4 regions of the Streptomyces sp. WAC04114 genome follow, and region 3 is predicted to be linked to each of the others. Evidence: riboswitches for the same ligand, from Rfam matches in the RefSeq annotation. Region 3 holds a riboswitch; each other region holds the start of a gene.

Region 1 (3,324 bases), on a different contig from region 3:
CGGCGACGCTGTCCTCGAAGAGCCGTGAGGTGATCCGCCGCAACACCACGATCCTGCCGCTGTACTCGCTGATGCTGGGTCTGCTGGCGCTGCTCGGGTTCATGGCGATCGCGGCCGGCATCAAGGTGCAGAACGGGCAGCTCGCGATCCCGCAGCTGTTCGAGACGATGTTCCCGGACTGGTTCGCGGGCGTGGCGTTCGCGGCGATCGGCATCGGCGCGCTGGTGCCCGCGGCCATCATGTCCATCGCGGCCGCGAATCTGTTCACCCGCAACATCTACAAGGACTTCATCAAGCCGGACGCCACTCCGGCCCAGGAGACCAAGGTCTCCAAGCTGGTCTCCCTGCTGGTGAAGGTCGGCGCGCTGGCCTTCGTCCTCACCATGGACAAGACGGTCGCCATCAACTTCCAGCTGCTGGGCGGCATCTGGATCCTGCAGACCTTCCCGGCGCTGGTCGGCGGCCTGTTCACCCGCTGGTTCCACCGCTGGGCCCTGCTCGCGGGCTGGGCGGTCGGCATGATCTACGGCACGGTCGCCGCGTACGGCGTCGCCTCCCCGACCCAGAAGCACTTCGGCGGCTCCGCGAAGGAGATCCCGGGCATCGGCGAGATCGGCTACATCGGCCTCACGGCGTTCGTCCTGAACGCGGTGGTGACGGTCGTCCTGACCTTCGCCCTGAAGGCCCTGAAGGCCCCCGACGGCGTCGACGAGACCAAGCCGGAGGACTACACGGCGGACGCGGGCGACCCCGGGGTCCAGGTGGAACTCCCGCCGGCGACCGCGGGGACGAGCCACTAGCGCAGCCTGAGCGCGCCTGCCCAGGGGCGCGAGGCCGTATCACCGTGCGGCCCCGCCGCCTGGGCACGAACAACCACACAACACCCGCAGCGGGCCGCCGGCATCAAGCACAACGGCGGTCCGCTGTCGTACCCACTCACTGCACGGACTTCCTGGTCCGCCGTGCGGAACCCACCGAATGCAGGAGCCTCGGCGACCTGACGGCTGGGGCCTGTCCCGACGACGGAACGACTGGGCTCCACTCGCACCCCCGAGCGGGACCGGAACCCCCTCCCGGAGCTTCCGGGCATCACTCTCCTCACCTACGAGTTGACGCTCCGACACCACCGCGACACAACATCTGGGGGTGCCAACCGAACCCAACACAAGATGTATGCTCATGCTCGCTGTCGCCGCAGGGGAATCCGGTGTGAATCCGGAACTGTCCCGCAACGGTGTACCCATGCCCGTACAGGCGCATGGGCGTCAGTCCGAGGACCTGCCGACAGCGCACCCGGCCACCCGGCCGGTGTGCCCTGACGTCCGGGCCTCGTGGAATGGGCCGGTGGACGCGACGCCGCGTGCGCTCGTGTGCTGCCCCCTGCCCTCGACGAGGCCCCCGTGCCGAGCGAGGGAGAGCCCCACGTGACCATCGCGCCAGCCGAACCGGTCTCAGCCGCCGAGGAGGAGCAGGACGCTCCCGGTACCGCGCTGCTGCGTACCCTGACCGAGCTGACCGCCGACCTCCCCGACGCCGACCCCGGCCGGGTCGCCGCCGCAGCGCTGCGCGGCCGGTCCGCCGCCGCGGACGAGGCGGAGTTGCGGGAGCTGGCGACGGAGGCCGCGGCCGGTCTGATCTCCGAGGACCCCGCCTACTCCCGGCTGGCCGCCCGGCTGCTGACCATCGGCATCCGCGAGGAGGCCGCCTCGCAGGGCGTCACGTCCTTCACCGAGTCCGTGGCGGTCGGCCACCGCGAGGGCCTCATCGCCGACCGCACCGCCGAGTTCGTCCGGCTGCACGCGGCCCGGCTCGACGACCTGATCGACACCGGCGCCGACGACCGCTTCGGCTACTTCGGCCTGCGCACGCTGCACAGCCGCTACCTGCTCCGGCACCCGATCACCCGCAAGGTCGTCGAGACGCCCCAGCACTTCATGCTGCGGGTGGCGAGCGGCCTCGCCGAGGACGACACCACCCGCGCGCTGGAGGAGGTCGCGGCCCTGTACGGGCTCATGAGCCGCCTCGACTACCTCCCCTCCTCCCCCACCCTGTTCAACTCGGGCACCCGGCACCCGCAGATGTCGTCCTGCTACCTCCTCGACTCCCCCAAGGACGAGCTGGACTCCATCTACGACCGGTACCACCAGGTGGCCCGGCTGTCGAAGCACGCCGGGGGCATCGGCGTCGCCTACTCCCGCATCCGCGCCCGCGGTTCGCTCATCCGCGGCACCAACGGGCACTCCAACGGCATCGTCCCGTTCCTGAAGACCCTCGACGCCTCGGTCGCCGCCGTGAACCAGGGCGGCCGGCGCAAGGGCGCGGCCGCGGTGTACCTGGAGACCTGGCACTCCGACATCGAGGAGTTCCTGGAACTGCGCGACAACACCGGCGAGGACGCCCGCCGCACGCACAACCTGAACCTGGCGCACTGGGTGCCGGACGAGTTCATGCGGCGCGTGAACGCCGACGCGCAGTGGTCGCTGTTCTCCCCCTCGGACGTGCCCGAGCTGGTCGACCTGTGGGGCGAGGAGTTCGACGCCGCGTACCGGGCGGCCGAGGCGAAGGGCCTGGCGAGGAAGACCCTGCCCGCCCGTGAGCTGTACGGCCGCATGATGCGCACCCTCGCGCAGACCGGCAACGGCTGGATGACCTTCAAGGACGCCGCCAACCGCACCGCCAACCAGACGGCCGAGCCGGGCCACGTCGTCCACTCCTCCAACCTCTGCACGGAGATCCTGGAGGTCACCAGCGACGGGGAGACGGCGGTCTGCAACCTGGGCTCGGTGAACCTGGGTTCCTTTGTCGACACATCGACCGGCGACCTGGACTGGGAGCGTCTTGACGAGACCGTCGTTACGGCCGTGACCTTCCTCGACCGGGTCGTCGACATCAACTTCTACCCGACCGAGCAGGCGGGCCGCTCCAACGCCCGCTGGCGTCCGGTCGGCCTCGGCGCGATGGGCCTCCAGGACGTCTTCTTCAAGCTGCGCCTGCCCTTCGACTCGCCGGAGGCCAAGGCCCTGTCCACCCGCATCGCCGAGCGGATCATGCTCGCCGCGTACGAGGCCTCCGCCGACCTCGCCGAGCGGAGTGGCCCGCTGCCGGCCTGGGAGAAGACCCGTACGGCCCGGGGCGTGCTGCACCCGGACCACTACGACGTGGAGCTGACCTGGCCGGAGCGCTGGGCGGCGCTGCGGGAGCGCATCGCCACGACCGGCATGCGCAACTCGCTGCTCCTCGCGATCGCCCCCACGGCCACCATCGCCTCGATCGCGGGCGTGTACGAGTGCATCGAGCCGCAGGTGTCCAACCTGTTCAAGCGCG
Region 2 (3,324 bases), on a different contig from region 3:
AGAGATGGTGGCGGACGTTGTCGAAGACGATCGACGAGCCGATGCCGGCGATGATCGCCTCCGGGTCGTGGTGCTCCTGGCTGCCGAAGGTGACGCTGCCGAAGGGCTGGACGCCGACCAGCCGGACCGAGGGGTCGGTGACGCGCAGGCGCTCCACGAGGCCGCCCGTGGAGGCTCCGGAGCCGACTCCTCCGACGACGGTCAGCGCGGCCCGGGGGAACGCGGCCGTGATCAGGTCGGCGACCTCGTGGTAGCCGAGGTAGTGGACGTCGTCGTGGTACTGGCGCATCCAGTGCCAGTCGGGACGGCCGGCGAGGAGCTCCTTCACCCGCCGCACCCGTAACTCCTGGTCCAGCTTGAGGTTCTTGGAGGGTCTGACCTGTTCCACGGTGGTGCCGAGGATCTCCAGTTGGGCGCGGGTGGTGGTGTCGACGGTGGTGGACGCGACGATGTGGCAGCGCATGCCGTAGCGGTGACAGGCCAGCGCCAGGGCATAGGCGTAGATGCCGCTGGAGCTGTCGATCAGGGTCTGTCCGGGGCGGATCGTGCCGCGCTCCAGCAGGTGGCGGACGGCGGCGAGCGCCGAGTAGATCTTCATCGACTCGAACCGGACCAGGACGAGGCCGTCGGTGAGCCGGACGAGATCGGGGACCTTCAGGGCGTCGGCGATGTGGGGGTGGGTCACCCATAGCCTCCTCGGGCGAAGGAACACTGGTGGCCGAGCGAGTGGAAGAAGGCGGACAGGTCGGACTTCAGGTCGGCGTCGGGGCGGCCGGGGAAGAGATAGCCGATCAGGCAGCCCGTGTGGGCAACGAAGACGCCGTCGGCGCCGAACCGCTCCTGGTGGGCGAGCATGCGGTCGAACACCGCCTTGGGCAGCACCCGTTGGGACAAGGCGGCGCTGGTGGTGGCCGCCCGTGCGACGGCGGCCGGATCGCCGGAGGCGAAACCCTTCAGCAAGTCGGTCAGGCACCGTTGGTACTCCTCCCCGTGCCGCCGGTAGTGCGCCAGCAGCAGGTCGGTGACGGCGGCGGTGTCCACCGTCCCGGGCTCGGTGACGTACGCGGTGTGGAAGCCGATGTCCGTGCCCAGACGCCGCACCACCCGGTGCCGGCCGCTGAGGTACAGCGCGAACTCGTCGAGGAAGACGCTGTCGGCGCGCTCGATCGCCGCGAGGACGCCGAGGACCAGGTCCGCGTCGTACGGCAGGGCGAAGAGCCTAAACAGGCAGCGCAGGGCCGCCACGATGTCGGCGGTCGAACTCGCCATCCCCACGCCCGTCCGCAGATCGGAGTGGGCGCTCCAACGGCCCGGTGGCAGCGTGAGGCCGAAGTGCTTCAGGAAGAGCCGGGCCGCGAGCGCGGCCTTCTCCCCGAGCGGCGGCGGGTCCGGCGGATCCGTCCCGTGGGTGAAGTGCACCCAGGAGTGGCGGTCCACCGGGAACGACACGACGGCGATGTCGGGATCGGGGCCTGCCCGCAGCGGTCCCTGGTACAGCTCACCCAGGGTGCCGTGGCAGACACCGGAGACGGTACGGCCCGTCACGAACCCCTCCTCCTGTCCGCGTCCTGGAATGCGACCGGGGAGAAGGCACCGTGCGGGGGCGTGCCCCGCGGGTATCCCGTCCGTACCGCCGACCCAGTCCTCGAGGTCACCGTGCACAGCCCGCACAGCACGTACGGGCGCAGTGGGCAGGTCTTCGGACTCGTGGGCTCGCTCACCGGGGACACCGGTCACCGGCGGGCACCTACCGGCCGTCGCTTCCCGGACCCCAACCGACTCGGGCCCAGTGCTGTTGACGGCTTTCGTTCCCACTCACCGCTGCGGGACAGTCCCGGATTCCCACCGGGTTCCCTCTTGCGTCGTGCCACCTGACCCGGACGGGCAGGAGGCTCGAACCGACTGCGGACATCAGCGTAGGCTGGCTCACGCCGCCGCGGCAGAGGGCGCAGCGTCAGTTGTCCGGATGCGATCGGTCGCGTGGCGCGTCGGGCCCGGCGGCACCCCGTCCGCTCCGGACGGCGGTCTGGCCGAATGCGCCCCTCCGTCTCTCCGGCAACCCCCGCCACACTGGTACGTCGACGTGACCCGCTCCTCCCTTCGGAGGATCACGCCGGGAAGGACCAGGATGCTGCCGGAGACGACCCCGGAGGACGACGACTCGACGGCCCCGCCGCCCACCCGTGACAAGCGTCCACCCGAACGCGTCGACCTGCGCGCCGACCTGCGCGCCGCGCTCCCCGACGCGGGCGCCGCCGTCCTGGTCACGGTCGGGGTCTTCGGGTTCCTGTACGCCCGCATGCAGTCGGGTGACTCGGTGACGGTCGCGGTCATGCCGTTCATGGACGACGCGGGCACGTACTGGATGTACCTGCTCAGCCAGGCGTTCGGCTGGTCGGGCCTGCTGTGGGCCTGGGGCACGGTCATGCTCGGTCTGCTGCTTTCGGGGCCACGCCCCGTCCGGCTGCCGGTGTCCCGGCAGGTGCTGGAACGCTGGCACCGCACCACGAGCCTCACCACGATGGCCCTGATGTTCGCGCACGCGCTGATGTTCGCTGCCGAACTCGTTCGCTACGAGGGGCAGTTGTCGTGGGCCGAGCGGTTGTGGGCGGGGTTCGCCGACACGTTCGTGCCCGGCTGGTACGACTCCGGCACCGGCCGGATCGCCATCCCGCTGGGGCAGGGCGCTCTGTATCTGGCCATCCCCCTGGGCCTGTTGTTCTACGTCCGGCACCGCATCGGTGCCAACACCTGGCGCCGGCTGCACCGCTTCGTCGTCGTCGTGTACGTGCTGAGCGTGTGGCACACCCTGCTGTACGGCACCAACGTCTGGTACGGCGAGTGGCCGCGCACCGTGCTGTGGCTGCTGCAACTCCCCGTCGCGGCGCTGCTGATGGCCCGACTGCTGCGTCCCGCCCGGCGCGCCGAGCGACTGGGCGCACCTCGGCGCGGGGGCGTGACATGGCCGGGCTGGACGGTCCGGGCCGTCGGCCGGGTGGCCGCGGGCGCCGTCGTGGTGGGCCTCGTCCTCGTGGTGGCGTCCGGCCGCGACGGTGGCCGGGAACGCCCGGCCGAGCCGCCCGCGACGAGTCCGCACGCGCACGAGCCCGAGTGATCCACGGCCGCACATCCGGGAGCGGCGGGGAACCCCGGGGCGAATCTCCCGGAGAGGTACCGTGACGGCTTGGTCGAGGCGGGACGAGAGGGCGTCCGGCGCCGAGGTGCCTGTCGCATCGCCGTCTGCCTGGACGGCTCAGAGCGGTAGCGGGACGAGTCCGCGGGCAGGGTGGCGAGGGCCGAGGAAGACGATGACGGCCTTGCCGT
Region 3 (3,324 bases):
CCCCACCGCTTCCGTCAGATGTTCGCGGGCCAGTGCCGCGACACGGCCGCACAGCCCGCACACGATGTGGTGATGCGGCTCGCCCGTGATGCCATAGCGCGTCGGGCCCGGACCGGGGACCGCGTGGACCAGGCCCACGGCCTCCAGGGTTTCCAGGGTGCGGTAGACCGTGGTGGTGTGGACGGCCTTCCCCCTCCGTGCCAGTCCGGTACGGGCCTCGGCGGTGGAGAGATGGAGCCCGGATGCATGCAGGAGCGCGAGGATGCGCAGACGGCCCGGTGTGCAGCGCAGTCCGTGTCGCATCAATGAGGCGCGGTGCTCCGGCTGTACGGTCTCCGGCCGCTGGTCACGAGTCTCTTGCAACAGTACGAACGCCCCCTGGCTGTGCGACGCGACCGCGGTCCTAGGACCAATTCCTGATCAGCGTGCGACCTCTTTTGCTGTTAGCGTGCAACTGCATACCATTCGCAATTATGTCGGAGGACGTTGGACATGCCGGTGTACAGCCTCCCGGAGCTTCCGTACGACTACTCGGCGCTCGCTCCGGTCATCAGCCCGGAGATCATCGAGCTGCACCACGACAAGCACCACGCGGCCTACGTCAAGGGCGCCAACGACACGCTGGAGCAGCTGGCGGAGGCCCGGGACAAGGAGTCGTGGGGGTCGATCAACGGCCTGGAGAAGAACCTGGCCTTCCACCTCTCCGGCCACATCCTGCACAGCATCTACTGGCACAACATGACCGGTGAGGGCGGCGGCGAGCCGCTGGAGAAGGACGGCGTGGGCGAGCTGGCGGACGCCATCGCCGAGTCCTTCGGGTCCTTCGCCAACTTCAAGGCGCAGCTGTCCAAGGCGTCGGCCACCACGCAGGGGTCGGGCTGGGGTGTGCTCGCGTACGAGCCCCTGAGCGGGCGCCTCATCGTCGAGCAGGTCTACGACCACCAGGGCAATGTCGGCCAGGGCTCGACCCCGATCCTGGTCTTCGACGCCTGGGAGCACGCCTTCTATCTCCAGTACAAGAACCAGAAGGTCGACTTCATCGAGGCCATGTGGCAGGTCGTCAACTGGCAGGACGTCGCCAAGCGCTACGCCTCCGCCAAGGAACGCGGTGACAGCCTGCTGCTCGCGCCGTGAGCGTGGTGATGCCGTAGCCGCGTCGGCGCAGATGTCCTGCTCGTGATCGTCTTCTCAACCTTCACTTGCAGGCGGTATGACGAAGGGCTTCCGCGAGGACATGACTCGCGGGAGCCCTTCGGCTGTCCCGGTTCGCGGTCAAGGGAGGCAGCGCGCAGTGCATTCGTGCGCGGGTCGTGTGCCGCGCTTCACCACGGCTCATTGCTCCGCGGGCGTATGAGATGACGTGTCCTTCTGCCATGATGGCCCGCGACAAAGGCGACGGCGGAACGAGGAAGCCGGTGTGAATCCGGCGCGGTACCGCCACTGTGATCGGCGAGCGGATCCCGAACAGACCACTGCCCGGACGCGGGTGGGAAGGCCGGGACGAGCACTGACCCGAGAGCCAGGAGACTCACGCGGTCGCCTCCTCGATATGACTGGGGCGGATTTCCCCGGGGAGGCGGGTGTGTCGGGATGCCCATGGCGGTGTCGCGGGACGGTGCGGTGCCGTGCCGGGTCGTGGTGTGCCGGGACTGCTGCTGCGGCAGTCCGAAGGTGACCGGTGTGGACCACGGTGAGCAGACCGCGCGTCTGGCCGAGGACGCCCCGGTCCGGGTCACCGAGTGTCTCGACGTGTGCGAGCAGGCGAATGTGATCGTCGTGCAGCCTTCGTCCGAGGGGCGTGCCGCCGGTGGCCGTCCGGTCTGGTTCGGCCTCGTCAACGATCCCGCCGCGACCGAGGACATCGCCGCCTGGGTACGGGCGGGCGGACCGGGCATCGCGGAACTGCCGGACATCCTGGACCTCTACCTCTTCACCCCGCCTCGGCGTGCCCGGGCCGGGAACTCCGTGTCATCGGCTGCCGCGGCGGCTCGACAGCTGCCGCGCCTGACTCGACGCGACTGACTCGACGACTCCCGACCCCACCAGACCCGCCCTGATCGCCCCGACGCGATCGATTTCAGCCACTCCGGCCGGCTGTCATACCCGGCCGTCCTCCGGACCACCAGCCAGTCCGGACCGTTCCCGTTCCACCCCGCGGTGAGAGGACCCATTCCATGATGGGCAAGCGCCCGATGTCCCTGCTGTCGGCGATCGCCGCCGCGGCCCTGCTGATATCCGGCTGTGGCGGGAGCGCCACCCGGGACGACGCCGCGCAGGCGGGCTCCGCCGTCGACGGCTTCCCCGTCACCCTCTCCAACTGCGGTGTGAAGACGACCTATCAGCGTCCTCCGCAACGCGCGGTGTCGCTGAACCAGCACGCGACCGAGGTCATGCTGGCGCTGGGCCTGGAGAAGTCGATGGTGGGCACGGCCTACCTCGACGACAAGATCCTCCCCGAGTACCAGGACGCGTACGGCGGCATCAAGGTCATCGCGAAGGAGTACCCGTCCTTCGAAACGCTGCTGGCCGCCGAACCCGACTTCGCCTACGGCGGTTTCGCCAGCACCTTCGACGAGAAGGAGGGCCGCAGCCGCGACGCCTTGTCCAAAGCCGGGATCAACTCCTACCTGAACATCGAGGAATGCCCCTCCGGGCCCGTGACCATGGACTCGATGGACCGGGAGATCCGGAACGTGGCCAAGATCTTCGGGGTGCCGGAACGAGCCGACAAGGAGCTGAAGAAGCTCCACGCCACCCTCGACACGGTCGAGAGCAAGCTCGCCGGAGTCACGCCGGTCAAGCTCTTCGTCTACGACAGCGGCGACAAGACCGCCTTCACCGCCGGCGGGGCGGGCATCGGCAACGAGATGATCAAGCAGGCGGGCGCGGTGAACCTCTTCGCCGATGTGGACAAGGCGTTCGGCGACGTGTCGTTCGAGCAGGTGGCCGAGCGGGCGCCCGAGGTCATCGTCATCTACGACTACGGCGACCAGTCGGTCGAGGACAAGAAGAAGTTCCTGCTGTCGAACCCGGCGCTCAAGGACGTACCTGCCATCAGGAACAAGCGGTTCGCCGTGCTGCCCCTGTCGTCCACGGTGCTGGGCGTCCGGGTGCCGGCCGCCGTGGAGTCCCTGGCCCGCCAGATCCACCCGGATCGCTTCAAGTGAGCGGCGCGACCGACGCGGCGGGCGTGACCGAGGAGAAGGACGCGGGCGCCGGATCGGAGGCGAGCTTCCGGAGAGCGGTCGGCGGTGACGTCATAGTCCCGGGCCGCAAACGGATTCCCTACCCGCTCGTGCTCCTGCTGCTCGGCGCGCTCGTCCT
Region 4 (3,324 bases), on a different contig from region 3:
GCGGTGGCGCCGAGCCCGGCCAGAGAACGCCACTCCGCGGCCCGGCCGGTGTGGCCGAGCCGGGCCGCCTGGGCCTCCCGGATGCGCCGCATGGAGTCCAGCAGCAGGAAGCTCATCCGGTACGTCACGAGCGCGACGTCGACGACCGGCGCGGGGACCCCGGCCCGGACCAGACGGGGCAGCAGATCGGACATGGGCGTGGTGAAGGCGAACAGCAGCACGCCCAGGGAGGCCGCCGAGGTGCGCAGCAGCAACTCCCCGGCCCTCAGCGGCCCGTCGTCCGCGAGCGAGACGAACCCCCCCGGCCCGCCCACCTGGACCAGCAGCGTGACCGCACCGGTCACGCAGAAGCCCAGCGGCACCCGGTAGGCCCGCCACAGCCGCCGCCCGGGCACCCCGGCCGGCCCCAGCAGCACCACCAGGGCGGTCAGGAGGACCAGGGCCGCGCCCGGCCAGGGCGGCAGCGAGATCGCGAGTACGGTGAGGCCGAGCCCGAGCACGGCCTTGTCCACGGGATGGCGGCGGCGCCAGCGACTGCTGTGCGCCGCCGCGTCGATCGGCAGCACCCGGGCTCAGTCCTGCTTCGCGGTGGACTTTCCGGCGGCGCCGGCGAGCGCGCTGTCGGCCTCGGCGTCCCGCTCCAGCGCCCGCTGCTCGCCCTGCCGACGGCCCCGGCGCAGCCCGAAGTAGTAGGCGAGGACACCGGCGCCGAGAGCCGCCTGGAGGGAGAACAGCGCCGACTCGATCTCACCGGACGGCGGTTCGTACAGCGGCGAGAACCACGGCTCGTAGTCCGGCTTCAGCTCGGTGATCGCCGTCTCGGCCTCGCCGTCGGCGCCCGCGAACGGCTCCTCCTTGTGGTCACCTAGGCCGAGCGCCAGCGGCAGTACGGCGAGCGCCGCCACGACGAACAGCAGCACCAGGTTGATCTTCGTGTTCCTGCTCATCGGGCCACCGCCTCGGTCTCGGTCCGGGTCTGCTTCTTGGCGAGGAGCACACCCAGCCGGGTCAGTTCGCCCTTGCTGGACTGCACCAGCAGCCGCATCACGAGCACGGTCAGCAGCCCCTCGCTCACCGCGAGCGGGACCTGGGTGACGGCGAAGATGGAACCGAACTTGCCGAGCGCGCCCAGGAATCCGCTGCCCGGGTCGGGGAACGCGAGCGCCAGCTGCACGCTGGTGACGCAGTAGGTGGACAGGTCGGCGACGAACGCGCCGGAGAACACCGCCACCATCAGCGGCGCGTTGGAGCGCCGCAACAGCTTGTAGACGGCGTATCCGGCCCAGGGGCCGACGATCGCCATGGAGAAGACGTTGGCGCCGAGCGTGGTCAGACCGCCGTGCGCGAGCAGCAGCGCCTGGAACAGCAGGGTGATGGTGCCCAGCACCGCCATGATGGGCGGCCGGAACAGGATGGCTCCGAGGCCCGTGCCGGTAGGGTGCGAGCAACTGCCCGTCACGGACGGCAGTTTCAGGGCGGACAGGACGAACGTGAAGGCTCCGGACGCACCGAGGAGCAGGGTGCTCTCGGGGTGCTCGCGCACTTCACGGGTGAGCGACCGGACCCCGTGGACGACGAACGGCGCCGACGCGACGCCCCAGGCGACCGCGTGCGCCGGAGGAAGGAAACCCTCGGCTATGTGCATGGCTCAGCAGACCCTCTCCAGCACCTCGTGGATGGTTGACGCGCCTTGGCCGGTCTCCTGGCTGACGGGTACCACCGCCCGGACTCCGCCTTCCCGGGTCGCAAGGACCCAGTGGCTGCCCGTGAGGGCCGGAGCCGGACTTCCCGATTCACAGTGGCGAGGGCCGCACCGGCATCACACCGGATTTCCCGTTCACCAAGGCCTGGTGACAATAAGGCCGGGGTAAGGGCGATGACAAGCCACCCAAGGGGCGCGCGAGGGGGCGCCCGCTCGCACACCGGCGCATCTCCCGGCTGATCCACGCGCTCCGGTCAGGGGTCCGCCGTGCGCCGTCCGGGCCGCGTCAGTCGTCGCTCCCGTCGTCCCCGTCGTCGTCGCCTTCCCCGTCGTCCCCGGCCTGGCCCGGCTTCTCCGGCTGCGGCTGCTCCGGCCCGCCGGGGCCCCCTTCCTGCGTCGGAGTCGTGGCGCCGGGCTCCGGCGCAACAGGCGTCGGGGAAGCGGCCGGCGCGGTCGGAGTGACATCGGCCACGGTGCCGGTGGCCGGCGCGTCGGCCGCCCTCGGCCCGGCCGCCGGACCGGCCCCGGGACCGGCCTCGGAATCGGAATCGGAAGAGGAGGACGACGCGGAGTCGGTGGACGGCGTGGCGGCGGGGCTGCTCGCGCTCGGGGACGCGTCGGGCTCCGTGCTCTCCGCGGTCGTGTCGGGCGAGAACCAGCGCATGCCGATGAGCATCGCGGCGAGGAAGAGCGCCGCGGCGGCGGCCGTCGCGGCCAGTCGCGACCGGTTGCCGAGGCCGCCGCGCCCGCGGGAGCGGCCCGAACGCCCCGCCTGGGCCGTCCGGGCCGCGCTGCGGTGCCCCGTGGTCGCGGGCAGCGCGTACGTCGTCGGGTTGCCGGTCCCGGCACCCGCGTAGGGGCCCGGCCCGGCGGGCATCGCCGCGGACGTGGTCCTGGGCCGCAGCGGCGGCGAGACCTCCGGCAGCGGCTCGGGCAGGCCCCGCCAGGCGCCGCCGGCGAACCATTCGGCGGCCTGCTGGGCGGTGGGCCGGTCCTCGGGCTGCTTGGCGAGTAGGCCGAGGAGGTAGTTCTCGAACGCGGGCGGCAGTCCGGCGACACCGAGCTCGCGGGGTGGCACGGGGGCGGAGTCGAGGTGCTGGTGGAGGAGGGCGACGGCGGTGTCGGCCTGGAACGGCGGGCGCCCGCTGAGGAGCTGGTAGAGCACACAGCCCAGGGAGTACATGTCGGAGGCCGGACCCGCCTGCTTGCCCAGGGCACGCTCGGGCGCGAGGTACAGGCCGGTGCCGACGATCTGGCCGGTAGCGGTGAGCGCGGCGCCCGGGTCGTCGAGGAACCGCGCGATGCCGAAGTCGCCGATCTTCAGGGTGCCGTTCGTGTCCAGCAGCAGGTTGGCGGGCTTGACGTCCCGGTGCACGATGCCCTGCCCGTGCGCGGCGGCGAGCCCGGCGGACGCCTGTGCGGCCAGATCGGCCACCTGCTCGGCGGGGAGCGCGCCGGAGCCGGTCAGCACCCCGGCGAGGCTGTCGCCCTCGACCAGCTCCATCACCAGGTACAGCCGGTTGTCGTACTCGCCGAAGTCCAGGACGCCGACCACGTTCGGGTGGTTGAGACGCCCGGCGGTCTGAGCCTCCAGACGGAACCGGGAGGTCGCCGTGGCATCG

What was found. A riboswitch is a leader RNA that binds a small molecule or an ion and turns the genes downstream of it on or off. The one in region 3 is predicted to bind cobalamin.
Region 1: it holds a riboswitch for cobalamin, as region 3 does, so the genes downstream of both, K4G64_RS11090 (ribonucleoside-diphosphate reductase subunit alpha) here and K4G64_RS17715 ((2Fe-2S) ferredoxin domain-containing protein) in region 3, are expected to answer to the same signal.
Region 2: it holds a riboswitch for cobalamin, as region 3 does, so the genes downstream of both, K4G64_RS03660 (hypothetical protein) here and K4G64_RS17715 ((2Fe-2S) ferredoxin domain-containing protein) in region 3, are expected to answer to the same signal.
Region 4: it holds a riboswitch for cobalamin, as region 3 does, so the genes downstream of both, K4G64_RS05690 (energy-coupling factor ABC transporter permease) here and K4G64_RS17715 ((2Fe-2S) ferredoxin domain-containing protein) in region 3, are expected to answer to the same signal.

The regions. Positions count from the first base shown of each region.
Region 1 covers NZ_JAIGQA010000029.1:15,310-18,633, forward strand. Annotated here, with positions in the region: gene mctP (monocarboxylate uptake permease MctP) at 1-800, shown strand, start outside; partial or broken gene K4G64_RS40065 (GNAT family N-acetyltransferase) at 1,026-1,118, shown strand; cobalamin riboswitch at 1,157-1,301, shown strand; gene K4G64_RS11090 (ribonucleoside-diphosphate reductase subunit alpha) at 1,425-3,324, shown strand, end outside.
Region 2 covers NZ_JAIGQA010000006.1:69,125-72,448, reverse strand. Annotated here, with positions in the region: gene K4G64_RS03665 (cysteine synthase family protein) at 1-685, opposite strand, end outside; gene K4G64_RS03660 (hypothetical protein) at 682-1,545, opposite strand; cobalamin riboswitch at 1,673-1,918, opposite strand; gene K4G64_RS03655 (ferric reductase-like transmembrane domain-containing protein) at 2,129-3,115, shown strand; partial or broken gene K4G64_RS39810 (GNAT family N-acetyltransferase) at 3,254-3,324, opposite strand, start outside.
Region 3 covers NZ_JAIGQA010000059.1:1,798-5,121, forward strand. Annotated here, with positions in the region: gene K4G64_RS17705 (Fur family transcriptional regulator) at 1-303, opposite strand, end outside; gene K4G64_RS17710 (superoxide dismutase) at 493-1,134, shown strand; cobalamin riboswitch at 1,357-1,551, shown strand; gene K4G64_RS17715 ((2Fe-2S) ferredoxin domain-containing protein) at 1,591-2,022, shown strand; gene K4G64_RS17720 (ABC transporter substrate-binding protein) at 2,175-3,167, shown strand; gene K4G64_RS17725 (FecCD family ABC transporter permease) at 3,164-3,324, shown strand, end outside.
Region 4 covers NZ_JAIGQA010000011.1:32,929-36,252, forward strand. Annotated here, with positions in the region: gene cbiQ (cobalt ECF transporter T component CbiQ) at 1-566, opposite strand, end outside; gene K4G64_RS05685 (energy-coupling factor ABC transporter substrate-binding protein) at 573-947, opposite strand; gene K4G64_RS05690 (energy-coupling factor ABC transporter permease) at 944-1,645, opposite strand; cobalamin riboswitch at 1,675-1,860, opposite strand; gene K4G64_RS05695 (serine/threonine-protein kinase) at 1,989-3,324, opposite strand, start outside.